2 regions of the Micromonospora sp. IBSANI012 genome follow, and region 2 is predicted to be linked to the other one. Evidence: riboswitches for the same ligand, from Rfam matches in the RefSeq annotation. Region 2 holds a riboswitch; the other holds the start of a gene.
What was found. A riboswitch is a leader RNA that binds a small molecule or an ion and turns the genes downstream of it on or off. The one in region 2 is predicted to bind thiamine pyrophosphate.
Positions count from the first base shown of each region.

Region 1: linked by a shared signal. The riboswitch ahead of ACTWM8_RS23715 (ECF transporter S component) and the one ahead of thiE (thiamine phosphate synthase) in region 2 are both predicted to bind thiamine pyrophosphate.

Region 1 is NZ_CP199933.1:5,144,365-5,155,064, reverse strand. Features, by position in the region: gene ACTWM8_RS23725 (energy-coupling factor transporter transmembrane component T family protein) at 90-890, opposite strand; gene ACTWM8_RS23720 (ABC transporter ATP-binding protein) at 887-2,338, opposite strand; gene ACTWM8_RS23715 (ECF transporter S component) at 2,452-3,036, opposite strand; TPP riboswitch at 3,112-3,217, opposite strand; gene ACTWM8_RS23710 (alpha/beta fold hydrolase) at 3,302-4,132, shown strand; gene ACTWM8_RS23705 (SIS domain-containing protein) at 4,186-4,935, shown strand; gene ACTWM8_RS23700 (DUF6328 family protein) at 5,086-5,589, shown strand; gene ACTWM8_RS23695 (acyl-CoA dehydrogenase family protein) at 5,710-7,683, shown strand; gene ACTWM8_RS23690 (hypothetical protein) at 7,708-7,875, opposite strand; gene ACTWM8_RS23685 (hypothetical protein) at 7,885-8,490, opposite strand; gene ACTWM8_RS23680 (Fur family transcriptional regulator) at 8,541-8,933, opposite strand; gene ACTWM8_RS23675 (ArsR/SmtB family transcription factor) at 8,930-9,229, opposite strand; gene ACTWM8_RS23670 (metal ABC transporter permease) at 9,273-10,139, opposite strand; gene ACTWM8_RS23665 (metal ABC transporter ATP-binding protein) at 10,142-10,700, opposite strand, start outside.
Region 2 is NZ_CP199933.1:5,831,745-5,842,444, forward strand. Features, by position in the region: gene thiD (bifunctional hydroxymethylpyrimidine kinase/phosphomethylpyrimidine kinase) at 1-759, opposite strand, end outside; partial or broken gene ACTWM8_RS26915 (thiamine phosphate synthase) at 960-1,535, opposite strand; gene ACTWM8_RS26920 (thiazole synthase) at 1,667-2,446, opposite strand; gene thiS (sulfur carrier protein ThiS) at 2,443-2,643, opposite strand; gene thiO (glycine oxidase ThiO) at 2,634-3,773, opposite strand; gene thiE (thiamine phosphate synthase) at 3,767-4,393, opposite strand; TPP riboswitch at 4,388-4,496, opposite strand; gene ACTWM8_RS26940 (aldo/keto reductase) at 4,737-5,699, opposite strand; gene ACTWM8_RS26945 (ATP-binding cassette domain-containing protein) at 5,763-7,442, opposite strand; gene ACTWM8_RS26950 (class I SAM-dependent methyltransferase) at 7,484-8,089, opposite strand; gene ACTWM8_RS26955 (hypothetical protein) at 8,217-9,314, shown strand; gene truA (tRNA pseudouridine(38-40) synthase TruA) at 9,489-10,319, opposite strand; gene rplQ (50S ribosomal protein L17) at 10,394-10,700, opposite strand, start outside.

The DNA of each region.
Region 1 (10,700 bases), 690 kb from region 2:
CCACCGGGCCTCCGGTCCGGACCCGACCACCGGGCCTCCGGTCCGGACCCGACCACCGGGCCGCCCGGTCCGGCCCCGGTCGCCTCGGGTCAGCCGATCAGCGGGCGGAAGGTGCCGAGCGCGACGCTGACCGCGATCGCCGCAGCGCCCAGCACGGCCGCTCCGGCGACGAGCAGCCCGTCGGCCACGCCGAACCGCTGCCGGCGGGCGAAGGTGCGCGGGGTGCCGGCGTCGAAGCCCCGGGCGTCCATCGCCACCGCCAGCCGGGTGCCCCGCCGGATCGCCCCGACCAGCAGGGCGAACGCGGTCGACACGAACAGCCGTAGCTTCGCCACCGGGTTGCGCCCGGCGTCCACGCCGCGCGCCCGGCGGGCCATCTCGATCATCTGCCACTCCTGGCCGAGCAGCGGGACCAGCCGGAACGCGGCCAGCGTCCCGATGGCGAAGCGGGCCGGCGCCTTCGCGTTCTGCACCAGCGCGTCGGCCAGGTCGGTCGGGTCGGTGGTGGCGAAGACGATCACGCCCGGCAGGGCCACCGCGAACATCCGCAGCGCCAGCCCGAGCGCGGTCAGCAGCACGCCCGAGGTGACCAGCAGCGGCCCGGCGTCCAGCAGCACCCGGCCGGACCGGTCGGCGGCGAAGAGCACCAGCGTGACCACGATGCCGGCCGCGCCGGCCAGCAGCGGCAGGGCCCGCCGGGCCAGCACCCGGTACCGGATCCCGAACAGCGGCAGCACGGCCAGCTCCACGGCGATCGCGATGGCCGGGGCGACCGGGTCCAGGGTGGCGACCAGGACGGCCGAGAAGACCAACGCGGCGGCCAGCTTCGCCACCGGGTTGCGCCGGGCCAGCGGCGCGCCGGGCGCCGCGACCGGTTCCAGGCTGATCACGGGCGCCGCCCGGAGTCGCCGCCGGCCGGGTCGGGCCGCCGGTGCAGGGTGACGGTGCGGTCGGCGAGCGCGGCGACGAAGTCCGCGTCGTGGGTGACGGTGACGACGCCGTGCCCGGCGTCGCGCAGCTCGGCGAAGAGGTCGAGCAGCTCCCGCCAGGTGCGCCGGTCCTGGCCGAAGGTCGGTTCGTCGCAGATCAGCAGGCGGGGCGCGGTGGCCAGCGCGGTCGCCACGCTCAGCCGCCGCGCCTCCCCGCCGGAGAGGGTGTACGGGTTCGCCCCGGCCAGCCGGGTCAGCCGCAGGCGGTCCAGCAGGGCGTCCACGGTGGCGCGTACCGCCGGCTCGGACTGGCCGGTCCGGCGGGGGCCGAGCGCCAGCTCGTCGAAGACCGTGGCGGTGACGAACTGGTGCTCCGGGTCCTGGAAGACCGAGCCGATCCGCCGGGCCAGCGCGGGCGCCCGCCAGCGGTGCGGGGGAGTACGGTCGTCCGCCCCGGCCAGCGCTGCCGTGGCGGTGACCCGGCCGACGCCGGGGCGGAGCAGCCCGCCGAGGAGCAGGGCCAGGGTGGACTTGCCGACGCCGTTGGGCCCGAGCACGGCGAGCGCCTCGCCGGCGCGTACCCGCAGGTCGGTGGGGGCCAGCCGGGGCGGCAGGCCGAGCCGCTCGGCGGTGAGCAACTCCTCGCCGGGCGGCGTGGTGGCGTGCCGGGGCGGGATGGTCCGGCCCGGCACCCAGACGCCCTCGGCGGCCAGTGCCTCGCCGTGCGCGGCGAAGACCGCCTCCGGCGGGCCGTCCGCGCGGACGCCGCCGCCCGGCTCCAGCACCACCACCCGGTCGACCAGCGGCAGGGCCTCGGCGACCCGGTGTTCGACCAGGATCAGGGTGGTGTCGGCGGACAGCGCGCCGGCGACCGCCCGGCGGACCAGGTCCGCGCCGGCCGGGTCGAGGTTGGCGGTCGGCTCGTCGAGCAGCAGCAGGCCGGGGCGCAGGGCGAGCGCGCCGGCCAGGGCCAGGCGCTGCTGCTCGCCGCCGGAGAGCGCCGCGGTGGGCCGGTCCCGGTGGTACGGGAAACCGACCCGGCGCAACGCCTCGTCCACCCGCGGCCAGATCTCCCCGGCCGGCACCCCCCGGTTCTCCAGCCCGAACGCGACGTCGTCGCCGCTGCGGGCCATCACGAGCTGGGTCTCCGGGTCCTGGAAGACGATGCCGACCCGTTCCCGGTCCTTGCGCGGGTCGAGCCCGTCGATCTCGACGGTGCCCTCCTGCTCGCCGGAGTCCTCGGGCAGCAGCCCGGCCAGCGCCGCCAGCAGGGTGCTCTTGCCCGCCCCGGACGGCCCGAGCAGCAGGACCCGTTCCCCGGCCTCGATCCGCAGGTCCACCCCGCGCACGGCCCACGCCTTCCGCCCGGCGTGCCGCCACCCGAACCCACGCATCTCCACCGCGCCCACCTGACCCCCTCCCTACCCAGGCCCGCCCGGCTCCCGGCCGGTGATCAAGAGGTTTGCGTCACGACGGTGGCTCCCGTTGACGCAAACCTCTTGATCAACGAAGCGGGGGGCGGTCAGATGGCGGCGCGCTCGCGGCCGGCGGGGAACCGGTCGAGGACGCCGGTGCGGGCGAGGGCCCGGGTGAGGGCCATGCCGCCGAGGCCGGCGACCACCAGGGAGCTGGCGGCGGTGATCAGGATGTAGGGGAGGCGGAAGCTGCCCCAGGCGGTGTCCGGGTACCAGACGAAGACGTCGTAGATCGCCGCCGCCAGGCCGGCCAGCGTGGCGGCCAGCAGGGCGATGGGCAGCCGGAAGACGCGGTACCCGAAGGCCGCGAAGGCGAGTTCCGCCGCGGCGGCCTCCAGCGGACCCTGGATGACCAACGTCCAGCCCCAGCTGCTGCCCAGCGCCACCGAGACCAGCGCGGCGACGGTGAGCGTGAAGAACGCGGCGCCCGGCTTGCGGATGATCAGACCGCCGAGGACGGCGGGGACCAGCCAGACGCCGTAGATGGCCGCCCGGCCGGGCAGCGGGATCGCGTCGGCGGGGCCGTTCCAGAGCAGGCCCCAGGCCCAGAAGATGATGCCGAAGGCCACCCCGAGCACCGCCGCGATGACGATGTCGATGGTGCGCCACCGGTTGCTGTCGGTGTTGGTCATGTGTGCTCCCAGTCCAAATGATCGAACCAGGAGAAGACGCACGCCGCGCCCGGTGTGGGACCGGACGGCGGCGCGGCTGGAGGTCGACCGAACTCCCTGCGCTGGCATTACCCAGATCAGGTTCGAGGGTCTGCGGGCGGTGCCCGCACTCTCAGCGCTGTGCGCTCCCCTGTCGGATGTGAAGTTGTCTCGTCGACGCTAACAGCTCCGACCCCGCCACGGTCGGCCCGGGTGGACGACCGCCGGGCTGGGTAGGCTGCCGATCATGCGGGTCGAGGCGCGAGGGCTGACGTTCGAGGTACGCACCGGCGGCCCGGAGGGCGGCGAACCCGTCCTCCTGCTGCACGGCTTCCCGCAGCACGGCGGCGAGTGGGACGACGTGGTGCCGGCGCTGCACGCCGCCGGCCTGCGCACGTACGCGCCGGACCAGCGGGGCTACTCGCCGGCCGCCCGCCCGACCGAGGTGGCCGCCTACCGGCTGCCGGAGCTGGTCGCGGACGCGGTGGCGCTGCTCGACGCGCTGGGTGTCCAGGCGGCCCACGTGGTGGGGCACGACTGGGGCGCCATCGTCGCCTGGGGCCTCGCCGCGGGTCATCCCGAGCGGGTCCGCACCCTGACCGCCGTCTCCGTGCCGCATCCGGCTGCGATGGCGCACGCGCTGGCGAACGACCCGCGGCAGAAGGCGCGCTCGTCGTACATGCTGCTGTTCCGCCAGCCGGGCAAGGCCGAGAAGGTGCTGCTGGCCATGCAGGCGACCGCCCTGCGCCGGCTGCTCTCCGGGGTGGGCGCCGCTCGGCAGGTGGCCCGGTACGCCGAGCCGATGCGGGAGCCGGGCGCGCTGACCGGGGCGCTGAACTGGTACCGGGCCATGTCCCGGGCCGACCTGGCGCGGACCGGGCCGGTCGCGGTGCCCACCACCTTCGTCTGGAGCGATGGGGACGTCGCGATCGGCCGGACCGCCGCCGAGGCCTGCGCCGCCCAGGTGACCGGGCCGTACCGGTTCGTCGCGCTCCCCGGCGTCACCCACTGGATTCCCGACGAGGCGCCGGCCCCGCTGGCCGAGGCGATCCTGGCCCGGGTACGCGGCCTGGACTGAGCCCGCCGCGGGCCGACCCGACGAACAGGACCGACGAGCGGACGGAGGAACGCATGACGGTGAGCGCCGAGGCATACCTGGCGGTGGTGACCGAGACGATCGGCCGGGTGGCCGCGAGCCAGCGGGAGGCGGTGGGTCGGGCGGCCGACCTGATCGCCGAGGCGCTGCGCGCCGACGGGGTGGTGCACGCCTTCGGCACCGGCCACTCCGAGGCGCTGGCGATGGAGATCGCCGGCCGGGCCGGCGGGCTGGTGCCGACCAACCGGATCGCGCTGCGCGACCTGGTGCTGCTGGGCGGCGAGCCGGCGAGCATCCTCGGGCCGCACCTGGAGCGCGATCCGGCCGTGGCGCACCGGCTCTACGAGCTGGCCCCGGTCCGCCCGTCGGACATCTTCGTGCTGGCCTCCAACTCCGGCGTCAACGGCGCGATGGTGGAGTTCGCGTCGCTGGTCGTCGAGCGCGGGCACCGGCTGGTGGCGATCACCTCGGCGCAGCACTCGGGCCGGATGGCCTCGCGGCACCCGTCCGGGCGCAAGCTCGCCGACTTCGCCGACGTGGTGCTGGACAACGGCGCCCCGTACGGTGACGCGACCCTGCCGCTGCCCGACGGCGGCGCGGTCGGCGCGGTCTCCTCGATCACCGCGGCCCTGCTGGCCCAGCAGATCGTGGCCGAGACGGTGACCCGGCTGATCGCGGCGGGGGAGCGGCCCCCGGTCTACCTGTCGGCGAACATCACCGGCGGCGACGAGCACAACGCCGCGCTGGAGGCCCGGTACGCCGGCCGTATCCGCCGAGGGGCGTGAGCGCGAGGAGTGAGCCGGGTTTGCGAGCCCCGCAGTCGCAAACGAGGGGAGGCATCGTGAGCCGGTTTCGCGCTGCTTTGGTAGGGGCATTGGCGTTGCTGCCGGCGGGGTGAGCCCTGTCGGCAGTACCGTCTCTTCCGGAGGTAGCGCGTGTCGAAGGAATCCGAGAAGCAGCGCTGGCAGCGCAACTTCGCCGACCTGCTCCAGGAGTTGCGCGTCGCGCAGACCGGCGTGCAGATCCTCTTCGCCTTTCTGCTGACCCTGCCGTTCAGCAACGGCTTCACCCGGACCAGCGGCTTCCAGAAGGACGTCTACATCGTCTCGCTGCTGTCGGCGGCGGCCGCCACCGCGATGATCATCTCGCCGGTCGCCTTCCATCGCGCGCTGTTCCGCCAAGGGCGCAAGCCGGAGCTGGTGCGCTTCGCCCACCGGATGGCCAGCGCCGGCCTCGCCTTCATGCTGATCTCGATGGTCAGCGCGGTGCTGCTGATCACTGACTTCGTGCTGCACCGCGGCGTGGCCCTGGTGCTGAGCGCGCTCACCGCGCTGTGGTTCCTGACCTTCTGGGTCTTCCTGCCGATCGCCCGGCGCAACTGGGGTGAGGACGTCGAAGACGACGACGATGACGAGCCGCAGGTGCTGACCGGCGACTGACCCGGTCACCGGGCCGGGAAATCGACGTGCGCGCAACGCTACCCCTGGGTAACACCCGGGGGTAGCGTTGCTTTTGTCGAGCACGTTGACGCATCCGGACCGAGGTTCGAGGGGGCAGCCGTGACCACGACGCACAACAGCCGACCCACCGAGGACGGCGCCGGGCCGCTGCCGGCCGAGGCGGGCCAGGTCTCCGAGAAGGAGGCCCGACAGGTCGCCGAGGCGGCCCGGGAAACCGCCTGGGACCGGCCCAGCTTCGGCAAGGAGCTCTTCCTCGGCCGGTTCCGGCTCGACCTGATCCACCCCTGGCCCCGGTCCGACCCGGACGACGACGCGCGGGCCGAGCGGTTCCTCACCGAGTTCGGGGCGTACCTGCGGTCCGAGGTGGACGGCGGGGCCATCGAGCGCGACGCGTCCATCCCGGACGAGGTGTTCCAGGGCCTGGCCCGACTCGGCGCGTTCGGCATGAAGATCGACCGGAAGTACGGTGGTCTCGGCCTGAGCAACCTGCACTACTGCCGGGCGCTGATGCTGGCCGGCTCGGTCAGCCCGGCGATCGGCGCGCTGCTCTCCGCCCACCAGTCGATCGGCGTGCCGCAGCCGCTGAAGATGTTCGGCACCGACGAGCAGAAGCAGCGCTTCCTGCCCCGGCTGGCCGCCGGGGAGGTCTCCGCGTTCCTGCTCACCGAGCCGGACGTCGGCTCCGACCCGGCCCGCCTGGCCACCATCGCCGAGCCGACCGCCGACGGCACGGGCTACCGGCTCAACGGGGTGAAGCTCTGGGCCACCAACGGCACCGTGGCCACCCTGCTGGTGGTGATGGCCCGGGTGCCGGCCGGCGAGGGGCGGCGCGGCGGCATCACCGCGTTCGTGGTCGACGGCGACAGCGACGGCATCACGGTCGAGCGGCGCAACGCCTTCCTCGGCCTGCGCGGCCTGGAGAACAGCCTCACCCGGTTCCACGACGTCTTCGTGCCCCGGGAGAACGTCATCGGCGGCGAGGGCAAGGGGCTGAAGATCGCCCTGACCACGCTGAACACCGGTCGGCTGTCGCTGCCGGCGATGTGCGTCGGCGCGGGCAAGTGGTCGCTGAACGTGGCCCGGGAGTGGGCCGCCGACCGGGTGCAGTGGGGCCGGCCGGTCGGCGAGCACGAGGCGGTCGCCCAGAAGCTCGCCTTCACCGCCGCCACCACGTACGGCATGGAGACCATGCTCGACCTCTGCTGCCTGCTCGCCGACGACGACCGCAACGACATCCGGATCGAGGCGGCCCTGGTCAAGCTCTACGCCAGCGAGATGGCCTGGAAGATCGCCGACGAGCTGATCCAGATCCGGGGCGGGCGCGGCTACGAGACGGCCGACTCGCTCGCCGCCCGGGGCGAACGCCCGGCCGCGGTCGAGCAGATGCTGCGGGACCTGCGGATCAACCGGATCTTCGAGGGCTCCACCGAGATCATGCACCTGCTCATCGCCCGGGAGGCGGTCGACGCGCACCTCTCGGTCGCCGGCGACATCATCGACCCGGACGCCGGCCTCGGCCGCAAGGCCAGGGCGGGGGCGCGGGCCGGGGCCTTCTACGCCAGGTGGCTGCCCACCCTCGCCGTCGGCAGGGGACAGACTCCCAACGCGTACGGCGAGTTCGGCCCGCTCGCCGCCCACCTGCGGCAGGTGGAGCGGCACTCCCGCAAGCTTGCCCGCTCGACCTTCTACGCGATGTCCCGCTGGCAGGGAAAGATGGAACGCAAGCAGGCGTTCCTCGGCCGGGTGGTGGACATCGGCGCGGAGCTGTTCGCGATGTCCGCGGTCTGCGTGCGGGCGTACGCGGAGCGGGACACCCGCCCGGAGAACGTCGAGCTGGCCGACCTGTTCTGCCGGCAGGCCCGGGTCCGGGTGGATCAGCTGTTCATCGCGCTGTGGGAGAACACCGACTCCGTCGACGTCGCGGCGGCGAAGCGGATCCTCGCCGGCCGGTACGCCGCGCTGGAGTCCGGCGTGCTCACCCCGCCGGCCGACACCCCCTGGGTGGCGCGCTGGTCACCCGGCCCGTCGACCACGCCGGACGTCCGCCGCCGGATCCCGCGCCAGGGCGGCTGAGCAAGGGCTGGGCCGTCGCTCGCGTCAGCGGGCGATGGCCCAGGCCAGCACCGCCGCGAGGATCAGCCCGTTGAGCAGGGCGAGCACCAGGTACGCCTGCGGCGGGATCTTGCGACCCTTGCGGACGAAGCTCACCAGGACGGCGGCGTACCCGAGCAGCAGCACGGCGACGACGATCAGGAAGTACAGCACCGCCACACCCTAGCGGCCGCCCCGCAGGCCGAGTCGGCGCAGCTCCAGTGCGGCGAGCGCGTCGACGGTGGCGTCGTCGCCCCGCCGCCACGCCTCCGCCACGTCCGGATCGATCCTGGTCAGCTTGCGCAGCGGCTGCCCGACGAGGGCACGCAGCGCCAGCAGGTCCCGCCCGGCCGGGGCGGTGGCGAGCGCCTTCGCCGAGGCGGCCCGGCGCATCCAGCGCACCCGCAGCGGCAGCCAGCCGAAGAGCACCAGGGCGAGCGGGAAGACCAGCACGGCGATGGCGAGGGCCAGGGCGAGCTGGCCGACCAGTTCCTGCTGGTCCCGGCCGGCGTCGGCGACCGCGCGGGCCGCCTCGGCCGCCCGCTCGAAGGGGGCGGTCAGCTCGTCGCCGACCAGCGGCACCCGGCCGACCTTGCCGCCGGCCTCGGCCAGGTTGTCGGCGAGACCACCGCCGGCCCCCTCCAGCTTCTGTCCGGGTACGGCGAGTTTCTGCACCAGGTCGTGCACCCACAGGGCGAAGCGGATTGCCGCGTACACCCAGACGACGACGAGCAGGTCGGTGAGGAGCTGACGGAGGGCGACGGGGAAGCGATCGGCGTAGATCTTCACGCCGGACAGCGTGCCACGACGCGGCGCGGCGGGCACCCCCTGAATCGCCGTCAGGCGGCGCACTTCGGGCAGGTGCCGAAGATCTCCAGGGTGTGGCTGACGTCGGCGTACCCGTGTTGGGCGGCGACCCGCTCGGCCCAGGTCTCCACCGCCGGCCCGGCCACCTCGACGGTGCGACCGCAGGCCCGGCAGACCAGGTGGTGGTGGTGCCCCTCGCTGCACCGGCGGTAGAGGTGCTCCCCACCGGGCGGGCGCATCACGTCGATCTCGCCCGCGTCGGCGAGACCCTGCAACGTGCGGTAGACGGTGGTCAGCCCGACCCGCTCGCCCCGGTCACGGAGCATCGCGTGCAGTTCCTGCGCGCTGTGGAAGCCCTCCACCTCGGCGAGCAGGGAACTCACCGCCGTGCGCTGCCGCGTGTTCCGCAGCGCCCCCTCGCTCATGACCCCTCCCCGGCGTGGCTCACCGCGTCCGCCACGATGTGCGCCACGTGCTCGTCGACCAGCGCGTACGCGATCTCGCGGCCGCGCCGCGAGCCGCGGACCACCCCCGCCCCGCGCAGCACCCGCAGGTGCTGGGAGACCAGCGGCTGGGGGGCGCCGAGCTTCTCCACCAGCTCGTGCACACACCGTTCACCCTGCGCCAGCTCGCTCACGATCGCCAGCCGGATCGGGGCGGACAGGGCGCGGAGCAGGTCACCTGCGCCCTCGTAGGCCTCGTAGCCGTTCGTGCCGGTCACCCTGCAACGCTAACCAATACCACCGACAGGTGCCGGGGCGGCGTCACCGGAGCACGACCTCGTGCGGCTCGGCCGCCGGCGTACCCGCCGGGGTGGACCGCCGGCGCAGCGTCCGCCAGCCGGCGGCGGCGAGCGCGACCACCAGGAACGAGGCGATCGCCAGCAGCACCACCGAGGCGCCCGGGGCGGTGTCGGCGGTGGCCGCCACCCAGACCCCGGCCCCGGCCGCGAAGAGGCCGAGCGCCATGGCCGCCGTCATGGTGCTGCGGAAACCCCGGGTGACCTGCTGCGCGGTCGCCACCGGCACCACCATCAGGGCGCTGATCAGCAGCACCCCGACCGCCCGCATGGCGATGGTGACGGTGACCGCGGTGGCCACCGCCAGCAGCAGGTTCAACGTCCGGACCGGCAGCCCGGCGACCCGGGCGTACTCCTCGTCGTGGCAGACCGCGAAGAGCGCCGGGCGCAGCGCCAGCATGGTGACCAGGATGGCCGCGCCGAGTACCGCGATGGTGATCAGGTCCTGCGGCGAGATGGTGGTCAGCGAGCCGAACAGGTACGCGTTGAGGTTCGCGCTGGTGGCGTCGGAGAGCCCGACGAGCATCACCCCGCCGGCGATGCCGCCGTAGAAGAGCAGTGCCAGCGCGAGGTCGCCGGAGGTGCGTCCGCGCGCCCGGACCAGCTCGATGGTGATCGCGCCGAGGGTCGCCACGACCACCGCCACCAGCACCGGGGAGCGGTTGAGCAGCAGCCCGGCGCCGACACCGGTCAGCGCCACGTGGCCGATGCCGTCGCCGATCAGGGTCAGCCGCCGCTGCACCAGGTAGATGCCGAGCGCCGGGGCGGCCAGGCCGATGACCAGGGCGCCGATCAGCGCGCGCTGCATGTAGGGGTACTGGAAGAGTTCCATGGTCAGCTGCTCCACAGCCCGGCGGGCTCGTCGGGACCGTGCGGGTGCACGTGGTCGTGGTCGGGCTCCGCGTGGTGGCCGGCGGGCTCGGGCACCGCGCCGTCGTGGCAGATCCCACCCTGGTGCACCACCACCGCCCGGCTGATCAGCGGTCGCAGCGGGCCCAGCTCGTGGGCGACGAGCAGCACGGTGCCGCCGTCGGCGACGAAGTCGCGCAGCGCGGTGGCGAACGCCTCCTGGCTGGCCGCGTCGACCCCGGCGGTCGGCTCGTCGAGCACCAGCAGCTCCGGCCGGCCGGCGAGGGCCCGGGCGATCAGGGTGCGCTGCTGCTGACCGCCGGAGAGGGTGGCGACCGGATCGGCGGCCCGGTCGGCGAGCCCGACGGCGCGCAGCGCCGCGTCGACCGCCTCCCGGTCGGCCCGCCCCGGCGGGCGGAGCACGCCCCGGCGGGCCAGCCGGCCGGAGGCGACCACCTCGCGCACCGTCGCCGGTACGCCGCCGCCGGCGCCGAGCCGCTGCGGGACGTACCCGATGCGCCGCCACTGCCGGAACCGGCGCTGC
Region 2 (10,700 bases):
GCCGCGTCCCGCGCCCAGTTCCCAGTCCCGCGCGCCGGTCAGCGCCCGGGTGACGTACTCCTTGGCGGCGGCGACCGCGACCGGCACCGGGTCGCCCGCCGCCAGCCGGACGGCGATCGCCGCCGAGAACGAGCAGCCGGTGCCGTGGGTGTGCCGGGTCCGCACCCGGGGCGCGCGCAGCAGGATGGTCGTCCCGCCGCCGCACAGCACGTCGACCGATTCGCCGCCGGCGTCCACGTCACCGCCGGTCACCACCACGTGCGCCGGGCCGCCGGCGGCGATCGCCTCGGCGGCGACCGCCATCTCCTCGACCGTGGTCACCGTGCGTCCGGTGAGGGCGGCGGCCTCCGCGCAGTTCGGCGTCGCCACCTCCGCGTACGGCAGCAGCCGCTCGACCGCCTCCACCACGCCGAGCGGGTGTCCACTGGTGGCGACCAGCACCGGGTCGACGACCAGGTACGGCAGCCGGCCCGCCTTCGCCGCCTCGGCCACGGCGTCGGCGACCGCCGGGGTGCCGAGCATCCCGGTCTTCACCGCCCGGACGCGGAAGTCGCCGAGCACGCTGTCGAGCTGCTCGGTGACCGTGCGCGGGGGCAACGGCAGCACGGCGTCGACGCCCCGGGTGTTCTGCGCGGTGACGGCCGTGATCACGCTGGTCCCGTACGCGCCGAGGGCGGCGAAGACCTTGAGGTCGGCCTGGATGCCGGCGCCGGCGCCGGAGTCCGAGCCGGCGATGGTGAGGACGGTCGTGGGCGTCACTGTGTTTCTCCCGTGGTGGGTGTGGGGGGCTGCGGCCGACCGTGCGGGTTCGTCGGTGTCGGTGTGGAGGGCTGCGGCCGACCGTGCCCACTCCGGGCGGTCAGGCTTGATCCCTGCGTGGGCACGGTCGGCCGCAGCCCCGTGTCGGAGACCTCCGCGCGGGCGTGCCGGCTTCGCGGCACCGGGGCGAGCGACGAGTGGAAGGCCTCGGTCAGGGTGGCGGCTGCCTGGGTGGGGTCTTCGGCTCGCATGACGGCGCCGAGCACGGCCACGCCGACGGCTCCCGCCTGGACGCAGGCGTGCACCTGGTCGGGGGTGTCGATGCCGCCGAGGGCGAGGATCGGCACGGGGCTGGCCTGGATCAGCTCGGCGAGCCCGGCTGCCTGGAGGGGTGGGCCGTAGCCGGGTTTGGTTCTGCTGGGGAAGACGGGTGAGAGGGTGGCGTAGTCCTCTGTGGTGAGTCGGTCCAGTTCGGCGCGGTCGTGGCAGGAGCGGCCGACCAGGCCGAGGGTCGGTGGCGGGTAGGGGCCGGCCGACGGCAGGTGGACGGCGTCGCCGTCCAGGGGGTCGGGGCCGGCGACGATCAGGGTTCCGCCGGCCTCGGCGAGGAGCGGGCGCAGCGCGGCGGCGAGGGCGGCGCGTTCGGCGCGGGGCAGGTCCTTCTCGCGCAGCACCACCCAGCGCACTCCCCCGGCCACCGCCGCCGCGACCACCTCCGGCAGCGGCCGCCGGGCCTGCCACCGGTCGGTGAGCAGCACCAGGCCCGAGGGCACCACCGGACGGGCGGGTCCGGTCGCGGCGAGCCGCCCCGAGCCAGCTCGACGCGGGTCCGTGCGCGTCCCGACGGGGCGTGGACCGCGCACTCCGCCCGCCTCGGGCGGCCCGTCGACGACCTGCCACGTCGCCGTCACAGGTCGGGCCTTCCCTCGTCGGGCGTGGAGGCGAGGGCGTGGAAGCGGCGGGCGATCCGGCCGGCGCCGTACGCGAGCCGGCCCGCCTCCACCGCGTATCGCATGGCGGTGGCCATCGCCACCGGGTCGGCGGCCCGGGTGACCGCGCTGGCCAGCAGCACCGCGTCGCAGCCCAGCTCCATGGCGAGCGCCGCGTCGGAGGCGGTGCCGATGCCGGCGTCGAGGATCACCGGCACGGCCACGCTCTGCCGGATCAGCCGGATGTGGTGCGGGTTGGTCACGCCCAGCCCGGAGCCGATCGGCGCACCGGCCGGCATCACCGCGGCGCAGCCCACGTCGGCCAACCGGCGGGCCAGGATCGGGTCGTCGGAGGTGTACGGCAGGACGGTGAACCCGTCGGCGACCAGTTCCTCGGCGGCGCGCAGCAGCTCCACCCCGTCGGGCAGCAGCGTGCGCTCGTCGCCGATCACCTCCAGCTTCACCCAGTCGGTGTCGAACGCCTCCCGGGCCAGGTGGGCCACCTTCACCGCCTCGCCGGCGGTGTAGCAGCCGGCGGTGTTCGGCAGTAGCCGCACCCCGCACCGGTCCAGCACGTCGAGCAGCCCGCCGGCCGCGGCGGGGGTGGTGTCCACCCGGCGCAGGGCCACCGTGACCAGCTCGGTGCCGGAGGCCCGGACGGCCTGCTCCAGCACGTGCAGGTTGGCCGCGCCGCCGGTGCCGAGGATGAGCCGCGACCCGAGGGTGACGGTGCCGATGGTGAGCGTCACGCCACTCACCCGCCCTGGGCGGCGCTGAGGACCTCGACCCGGTCGCCGTCGCGCAGCACAGTCGCCGGCCAGCCGGTGCGGGGCACCACCTCGCCGTTCACCGCCACCGCGAGGCCGCGCCGCTGCTCGGTGACCGCGCGGACCAGGTCCGCCACGGTCGACCCGCCGGGCAGGTCCCGGCCGGCACCGTTGACGATCAGTTGCACGTCTCCTCCTCGGAGGTGGGTGCGATCCGGTCCCGGCCGGCGGCTCGGGCGGCGGCGCCGGCGGTGAACCGGTCCGGCGCGAAGGGGGCGAGCAGCGGGTCCGCCGCGCCGGTGACCACCAGCTCGGTGATCAGGTCGGCGGTGACCGGGGTGAGCAGGATGCCGTGCCGGTGGTGGCCGGTGGCGACCAGCACACCGGGCCGGCCGGGCAGCGGCCCGAGGATCGGCGCGTTGTCCGGCGTACCGGGGCGTAGCCCGGCGGCGGCCTCCACCAGGTCGTACTCGGCGAGGTCGGGCACCAGGTCGACGGCGGCGCGGAGCAGCCGCAGCACCGCCCCGGCGGTCACCTCGGTGTCGGCGCGCTCCTCGACGGTCGCCCCGAGGACCACCTCACCGTCGGCGCGCGGCACCAGGTACACCGACTCGCCGTCGGCGTACCCCCGGATCACGTGCCGGAAGTCCGGCGTGCCGCGACCGGGCGCGCGCAGCCGGAGCACCTGCCCCTTCACCGGCCGGACCGGCAGGCTGGTGAGCGCGGCGGCGCCGCAGCCGGCGGCGACCACGGTGACCCGGGCGTCCACGTCGGTGAGGCTCGCGACCGCGCCGGGCACCAGCCTGGCCCCGGCCCGCTCGGCCGCCGCCCGCAGCGCGGCCACCAGCCGCCGCGGGTCGACCTGGTGGTCGCCGGGCGCGACCGCGCCGCCGCGCACCCGCGGCGCCAGCGCCGGCTCGCGGTCCCGCAGCTCGGAGGGGCGCAGCGGCGTGATCGGCAGCCCCAACCCCTGCTGGTACGACCAGAGTCGCCGCGCCTCGGCCAGGTCGTCACCGGTGAGCCCGACGACGAGGGTGCCCTCGGTGCGGTGGCCGAAGTCGGTGCCGGCGGCCTCGGCCAGCTCGGCGGCGAAGCCGGGCCAGCGGGCGGCCGACTCGGTGAGCAGCCCGGTCAGCTCGTGCTCCCCGAAGTACGCCTCGGCGACCGGCGAGAGCATCCCGGCGGCCACGTGGGACGCGCCGGAGCCGGGAGCGGGATCGTGCACGACGACGCGCAGCCCGCGCGCGGCGCAGCGCCAGGCGATCGCCAGCCCGACCGGTCCCGCCCCCACCACGGCGACGTCCGGTCGGGTCAGCACGTCAGCGCCCCGAGCAGTTCAGCGGTAGCTCGGGCCGGATCCGTTGATCCGGACAGCGCCCCCACCACCGCCACCCCGTACGCCCCGGCGGCCCGCAGCGCCGGCACCGACGCGGCGGTCACCCCGCCGATGGCGATCACCGGCACGGCGACGGCCTCGGCGACGGCGCGTACCCCGTCCGGGCCGATCGGGGCCGGCAGGCCGGCCTTCGTGGTGGTGGCGTGGCAGGGGCCCACGCCCAGGTAGCTGGCCCCGGCGGCGACCGCCTCGGTGGCGGTGCCCGGTTCCCGGGCGGTGGCGCCCAGCACGGCGGTGCCGCCGAGCACCCGGCGGGCCGCCCCGACCGGCAGGTCGTCCGCGCCCACGTGGCCCCCGGCGGCGCCGACCGCGAGCGCCACGTGCAGCCGGTCGTTGACCAGGCACGGCACCCCGTACGGCGCGCAGAGCGCGAGCACCCGGCGGGCCAGGTCGTACGCCTGCCGGTCGGTGGCGTCGTCGTCCACCCGGACCTGTACGACCAGCTCGGCGCGGGCCACCGGCAGGGCGGCGCGCAGCACGGCGAGCGGATCGCGCCCCGGCCGGGTGTCGGTGATCAGATGCAGTCGTCCCAGGGACGGCACGGCAACGCTCCTCCCTGCGCCGGCATTACCCGGATCAGGTTCTACGGTCGGGGGCTTCAGCCCCCCTCTCAGCCCGGTGCACCGGGCTCCCGTGGGTCACTTGCGGCATACCGTACGACGGATGCGCCGATCCGCCAAGGGCGGGGGTGCGCTTTTCCCACGGACCGTCTCAACTCGACGGAGTGGGCAGCGCGTGACGCAGCGCTCACGCCATGCTGTCCGGTTGGCCCTGAGTGGACGGCCGGCCACGAAAGGGCGGGGCACCTCCGCGGCGTCGCAACGACTCCGAGGTGCCCCGCTCACGGGTGGTGCGACCGCCGGCCCCAGGCCGACCGGCCGACGGTCAGAGGATGGCGTCGAGGGCGTCCAGGTCCTCGTCGCTGGGCTGCCAGGTGCCGGCCTCGGCGTTCGCCCGCACCTGCTCCGGCGTGGTGGCGCCGGCGATCACCGAGGTCACCGCCGGACGGGCGGCCAGCCCGCCGATCGCCACCTGGAGCATCGACAGGCCGCGCTCGCCGGCGTACGCCTCGATGGCCTCGATGGTGTCCCAGTCCGCGGCGGCGAGGCGCTGCGCGTACCGGCCACCGCCGGAGAGCCGGCTGCCGGCGGGCGGCGCCTCGTTGCGCTTGTACTTGCCGGTGAGCAGGCCGTTGGCGAGCGGGAAGAACGGCAGCATGCCCAGGCCGAACCGCTCGCAGGCGGGCACGACCTCGGTCTCGACGGAGCGTTCCAGCAGCGAGTAGTGGTTCTGCGCGCTGATGAACCGGGCCCGCCCGTTGGACGAGGCGACCCAGTCGGCGTCGGCGATCTGCCAGCCGGCGAAGTTGGAGTTGCCGAGGTAACGCACCTTGCCGGCGCGGACGAGGTCGTCCAGGGCGGCGAGCGTCTCGTCGATCGGGGTGCCCGGGTCGGGCTCGTGCATCTGGTACAGGTCGATGTGGTCGGTGCCGAGCCGGCGCAGCGACGCCTCCACCGCCCGGGCGATGTAGCGGCGCGCGCCCCGGGCGCCGTGGTCGGGGCCGTTCATGCCCTGCATGTCCATGCCGAACTTGGTGGCCACCACCACGTCGTCCCGGCGCCCCTTGAGCGCCTGCCCGAGCAGTTCCTCGGAGCCGCCCTGCGGTTCGCCGTAGATGTCGGCGGTGTCGAAGAAGTTGATCCCGGCGTCGAGGGCGGCGTCGACCACCGCCCGGGTGCCGTCGAGGTCGAGCTTGCGGCCGAAGTTGTTGCAGCCGATGCCGACCACGGACACCACGAGCCCGGAGTCGCCCAACCGGCGGTAGGTCATCTCAGTCACGTGATCCACCCTATGCCCGCCCCGAGCCGCGAGCCCCGCGACCGCCCGCCCGGGGCGGGGACCATGGAGCCGTCAGCGCACGTCCCAGACCGGCTCCGGTGTCTCCACCACCTCGCCGTCGCCGCCGAACAGCACGAACCGGTCGAAGGACCGGGTGAACCAGCGGTCGTGGGTGACCGCGACCACCGTCCCGGAGAACGCGGCCAGCCCGGCCTCCAGTGCCTCGGCGGAGGCGAGGTCGAGGTTGTCCGTCGGCTCGTCGAGCAGCAGCAGGGTCGCCCCGGACAGTTCCAGCAGCAGCACCAGGAAACGCGCCTGCTGCCCGCCGGAGAGGGTGCCGAAGCGCTGGTCGCCCTGCGCGGCCAGCTCGTACCGGCTGAGCGCCGCCATCGCGGCGTGCCGGTCCATCCCGGCCCGGTGATCGTCGCCCCGCCAGAGGATCTCGACCAGGGTCTTCGCCACCAGCTCGGGCCGGTCGTGGGTCTGGGAGAAGTGGCCGGGCCGGACCCGCGCGCCGAGCCGGACCATGCCGTCGTGGGCGACCGGGGCCAACGCGGCCGCGCCGTCGACCGGGCCGTTGGCCGGGTCCGGGTCGGTGCCGCCCCGGGCGAGCAGCCGCAGGAAGTGCGACTTCCCGGTGCCGTTGGCACCGAGCACGGCGACCCGGTCGCCGTACCAGAGTTCCAGGTCGAAGGGGTAGGTCAGGCCGTCGAGCTCCAACTGGTCGCAGATGACCGCGCGCTTGCCGGTCCGCCCGCCGGCCAGGCGCATCCGGATGTCCTGGTCCTTCGGGGGTACGGGCGGCGGCCCGGCCTCCTCGAACTTGCGCAGCCGGGTCTGCGCCGCCTGGTAGCGCGACGCCATCCCGTCGTTGTACGCGGCCTTCTGCTTGTACATCAGCATCAGCTCGCGCAGCTTCTGATGTTCCTCGTCCCAGCGTTTGCGCAGCTCGTCGAGGCGGGCGTGCCGGGCCACCCGGGCGTCGTACCAGCTGGCGAAGCCCGCCGGGTGCACCCAGGCGCTGCCGCCCTCGACGGCGACCACCCGGTCGGCGAACTGCGCCAGCAGTTCCCGGTCGTGCGAGACGTAGAGCACGGACTTGCCGGACTCGCGCAGCCGCGCCTCCAGCCAGCGCTTGCCGGGCACGTCGAGGAAGTTGTCCGGCTCGTCGAGGAGCAGTACCTCGTCGGTGCCGCGCAGCAGCAGTTCCAGGGCGAAGCGCTTCTGCTGGCCGCCGGAGAGGGTCCGCACCGGGCGGTCCCGGGCGGCGTCCCAGGGCAGGTCCAACACGATGGTGGCGACCGTGTCGAAGAGCACCTCGGCGTCGTACCCGCCGGTCTCGCCCCAGGCGGCCAGCGCGTCCGCGTACGCCAGCTGGGCCTTGCCGGCGGCGGTGCTGTACTTGCCGCGCACCTCGGCCGACCGCATGGCCGCCTCGGTCTCGGCCAGCCGGTGGCCGGCGTCGCGCAGCGCCGGTGGGGCGAGCGAGAGCGCCAGGTCGGCGAGCGTGGTGTCGTCCCCGATCATGCCGATGAACTGCCGCATGACGCCGAGGCCACCGGCCCGGGCGACGGCGCCGGTCTTCACCGGCAGGTCGCCGGCGACCATCCGCAACAGTGTCGTCTTGCCGGCGCCGTTCGGGCCGACCAGGGCGACCTTGGCACCCTCACCGACCCGGAACGACACGTCGGCGAAGAGCTCCCGGCCGTCGGGGAGGATGTGCCCGACCCCTGCCACGTCCACGTATCCCACGCCGGCATCCTGCCGGAGCGGGCGGCGCGGGCGACACCCGATTACCGGGTGACCCGCAGCACCCGGTAGCCCTTCTGGCTGGCGTGCCGCTCGACCTGCCAGCCGCCGTCGACCAGCCAGCGGTGCAGCGAGTCGCCGCCGAGGTGGCGGGCGACCACCAGCCAGGCGACGCCGTCCGGGGCGAGCCGGGGCAGCCAGCGGCGCAGCAGCTCGTGCAGTTCGGCCTTGCCGATGTGGATCGGCGGGTTGGACCAGATCTGGGCGAAGGTGACGTCGGCCGGGACCTCGTCCGGGGCGACCGCCCGGAGCCGGTCGGCGGCACCGACCCGGCGGGCGTTCTCGCTGGTGAGGGCGCGGGCCCGCTCGTTGACGTCGACCGCCCAGACGGTGGCGGCCGGTGCGCTGGTGGCCAGCACGCAGCTGATCGGCCCGAAGCCCGAGCCGATATCGAGCAGGTCACCCCCGACGGTGACGGTCGGCAGCTCGGCCTTGCGCAGCAGGACGGCGGTGCCGGGGTCGAGCCGGTCGGCGGAGAAGACCCCGCTGGCGGAGGCCAGGGTGTAGTCGCGCCCGGCGACGGAGAACTCGACCTCCCGCGGGCGCGCCGCAGCGGTGGGTTTGGTGGAGAAGTAGTGGTCGCCGGTCACGTCCGGCATTCTCCCACCGGCCCCGAGGGCGGTCGCGGTCGCCTCGGCAGGGAGGACTCCGACGCGCCCGCGCCGGAATTTCCCATTATTACCCCCTAAAGGGGCAATGGCTCCTACTCTGGGCGACATGGTGTATCGGTACGAGTCCGATGAGGACGCCTTCGTGGAGCACCCGCGGTCCGAGTCGGACCTGCCGGGGTTCCCGCCCGGCCCGCCCGCGCCGGCCGGGCCGTCTCCGTCCCGCTTCCCCACCCCGTCGCTGCCGCGGACCACCCGGCCGGCCCGTCAGGCCGCCGAACCGGTTCCGGTCCGCTCGTCCGTCCAGATCCCGCCGCCACCCACCCTCCCCCGCGAGTACGCCCCGACCGAGCCGACCGAGCCGCCGGAGGCGCCGCCCGCGTCCGGCCGGTCCGGCTCCGGGCGCGGCGGTGGTCGGCTGTGGCAGGTGTTCGTCGGCGGTGCGGCGGTGCTGGTCCTGCTCGCGCTCTGCGGCCTCGGCGCGGCAGCCCTGCTCGTCGACCGCACGCCGAGCGACGACCCGACCGCGGGGGCACCGCAGCCCACCACGGCCGCCCCGGTCGACGGGTCGACCGCCGACGACCTCGACTCCCGCGACACCGACCAGCAGCCGCTGACCGCCCGCGAGGTCTTCGGCGGCAAGAAGCTGGTGGTCGCCGACGGACGACCCGCCTACGACGTGCTGAAGACGCAGTCCGGCGGCAGTTGCGCGGTCGCCGCCACCGGCGAGATCGCCGACCTGCTGGTCCGGCTCGGGTGCAGCCAGGTGGTCTGGGGCACGCTGCGCTCCCCCGACGGTCAGCACCTGGCCACCGCCGGCCTGTTCAACCTGACCGACAAGGCCAGCGCGCAACGCGTCCGGGACCGGATCCGGCAGCTGCTCGACGAGCGGCAGGGCCGCTTCCGCGGCCTGGCCGCCGGTGACGGCACCGAGGCGCTCACCACCGCCGCCGCCCGGGTCGGCTGGCAGGTACGCGGCCACTACATCGCCTACTGCCTGGTCGTCCGCGCCGACGGCGGCGCCGTGCCGGCCGGCGACACCGCGGTCCGCGACATCATCTACGACCTGATCGAGCTGCACCTCGACAAGGGCGTGCTCGAACGCCGGGCCGCCGGCGGCAGCGCCGTCCAGCCCACCGCGAAGGCGACCGAGGGCGCCGGCACCCAGGGCGGGAACGCCACTCCCGACGAGCTGCCCGGCAACTGAGCCGCCGGTCGACGGCGAGCGACGCGAGGCCCGGTCCGAGTCCTGCGGACCGGGCCTCGCCACGTGTTCAGGCCCGCCTGAGCACGGCCCGGTCACGCGCCACGCCGCCTGCCCGGGCGCGCCGGCACTGGTGAGTGCCCTTGGCTGCACCCGGTCTCGCGAACCCTCGTGGGCTCAGGCCTCGGTGGGGACGCGGAGGCGGCGGGTGAGGTCGGCGCGGCGGGCGTACTCGGCCGGGTCGTCCGGGTAGCCGACCGCGACCAGGGTCAACCCGTGCGCCGCCGCGACGGTCACCTCGCTGGAGCGTTCCCGCCGGCTCAGCAGGCTCGCCGGCCACTCGACCGGCCGTCGGCCGTCCCCGGCGACCAGCATCGCCCCGACCAGGCTGCGCACCATCGCCTGGCAGAACGCGTCGGCCTGCACGGTGGCCACGAGGATGCCGTCCGGGTCGCGCCGCCAGTCCAGCCGGGTCACCTCGCGCAGCGTGGTGGCGTTCTCCTTGCGCCGGCAGTACGCGGCGAAGTCGTGCTCCCCCACCAGCCCGGCCGCGGCGGCGTTCAGCGCCGCCAGGTCCAGCGGCTTCGGCCAGGCGAGGGTGTCCTGCCGGCGCAGCGGCTCGGCGCCCCACGGGGCGTCGGTCACCCGGTACTCGTAGCGGCGGAAGGTCGCCGAGAAACGGGCGTCGAAGTCGGCGGGCACCTCGCTCATGGCGCGGACCCGCACGTCGGTCGGGAGCAGCCGGGCCAACCGGCGCAGCAGCCGCCCGTCGTGCTCCCGCCACACGGCGGTGGGCAGGTCGAGGTGGCAGACCTGACCGGTGGCGTGCACCCCGGCGTCGGTGCGGCCGGCGACGGTCAGCCCGGTCGCCGTGCCCGCGCCGAGGACCAGGTCCAGCGTCTGGGTCAGCACCCCGGCGACCGTCCGCCGGGTCGGCTGGGCGGCCCAGCCGGAGAAGTCCGTGCCGTCGTACGAGACGTCCAGCCGCAGCCGGGTCCGCTCGTCCACCTCGTACCTCCCGTTCACGCCGTCGGGCCCGGCACCCCAGGAAGGGATGCCGGGCCCGACGATGGTGCCTTTGCTCAGGCCTTGTTCTCGGTGGCCTCGTCGCTGTCCTCGCGGGCGGCGTCGGTGTCACCGGACGCCGACACCGGCGCCTCGGAGTCCTGGTCGACCGGGGTCGACTGGGGGGTCTCCTCGGCCGGGGCCAGGGCCTCGACCTTGTCCTGCTGGGCGGTCTTGCGGGCGGCGGTCTTCTTGTTCGCCTTGGGCTCGGCGACCTGAAGCTCCTCGACCAGCTCGATGATCGCCATCGGAGCGGCGTCACCCTTGCGCGGACCGGTCTTCACGATCCGGGTGTAGCCACCGTTGCGGTTGGCGTACCGGGGC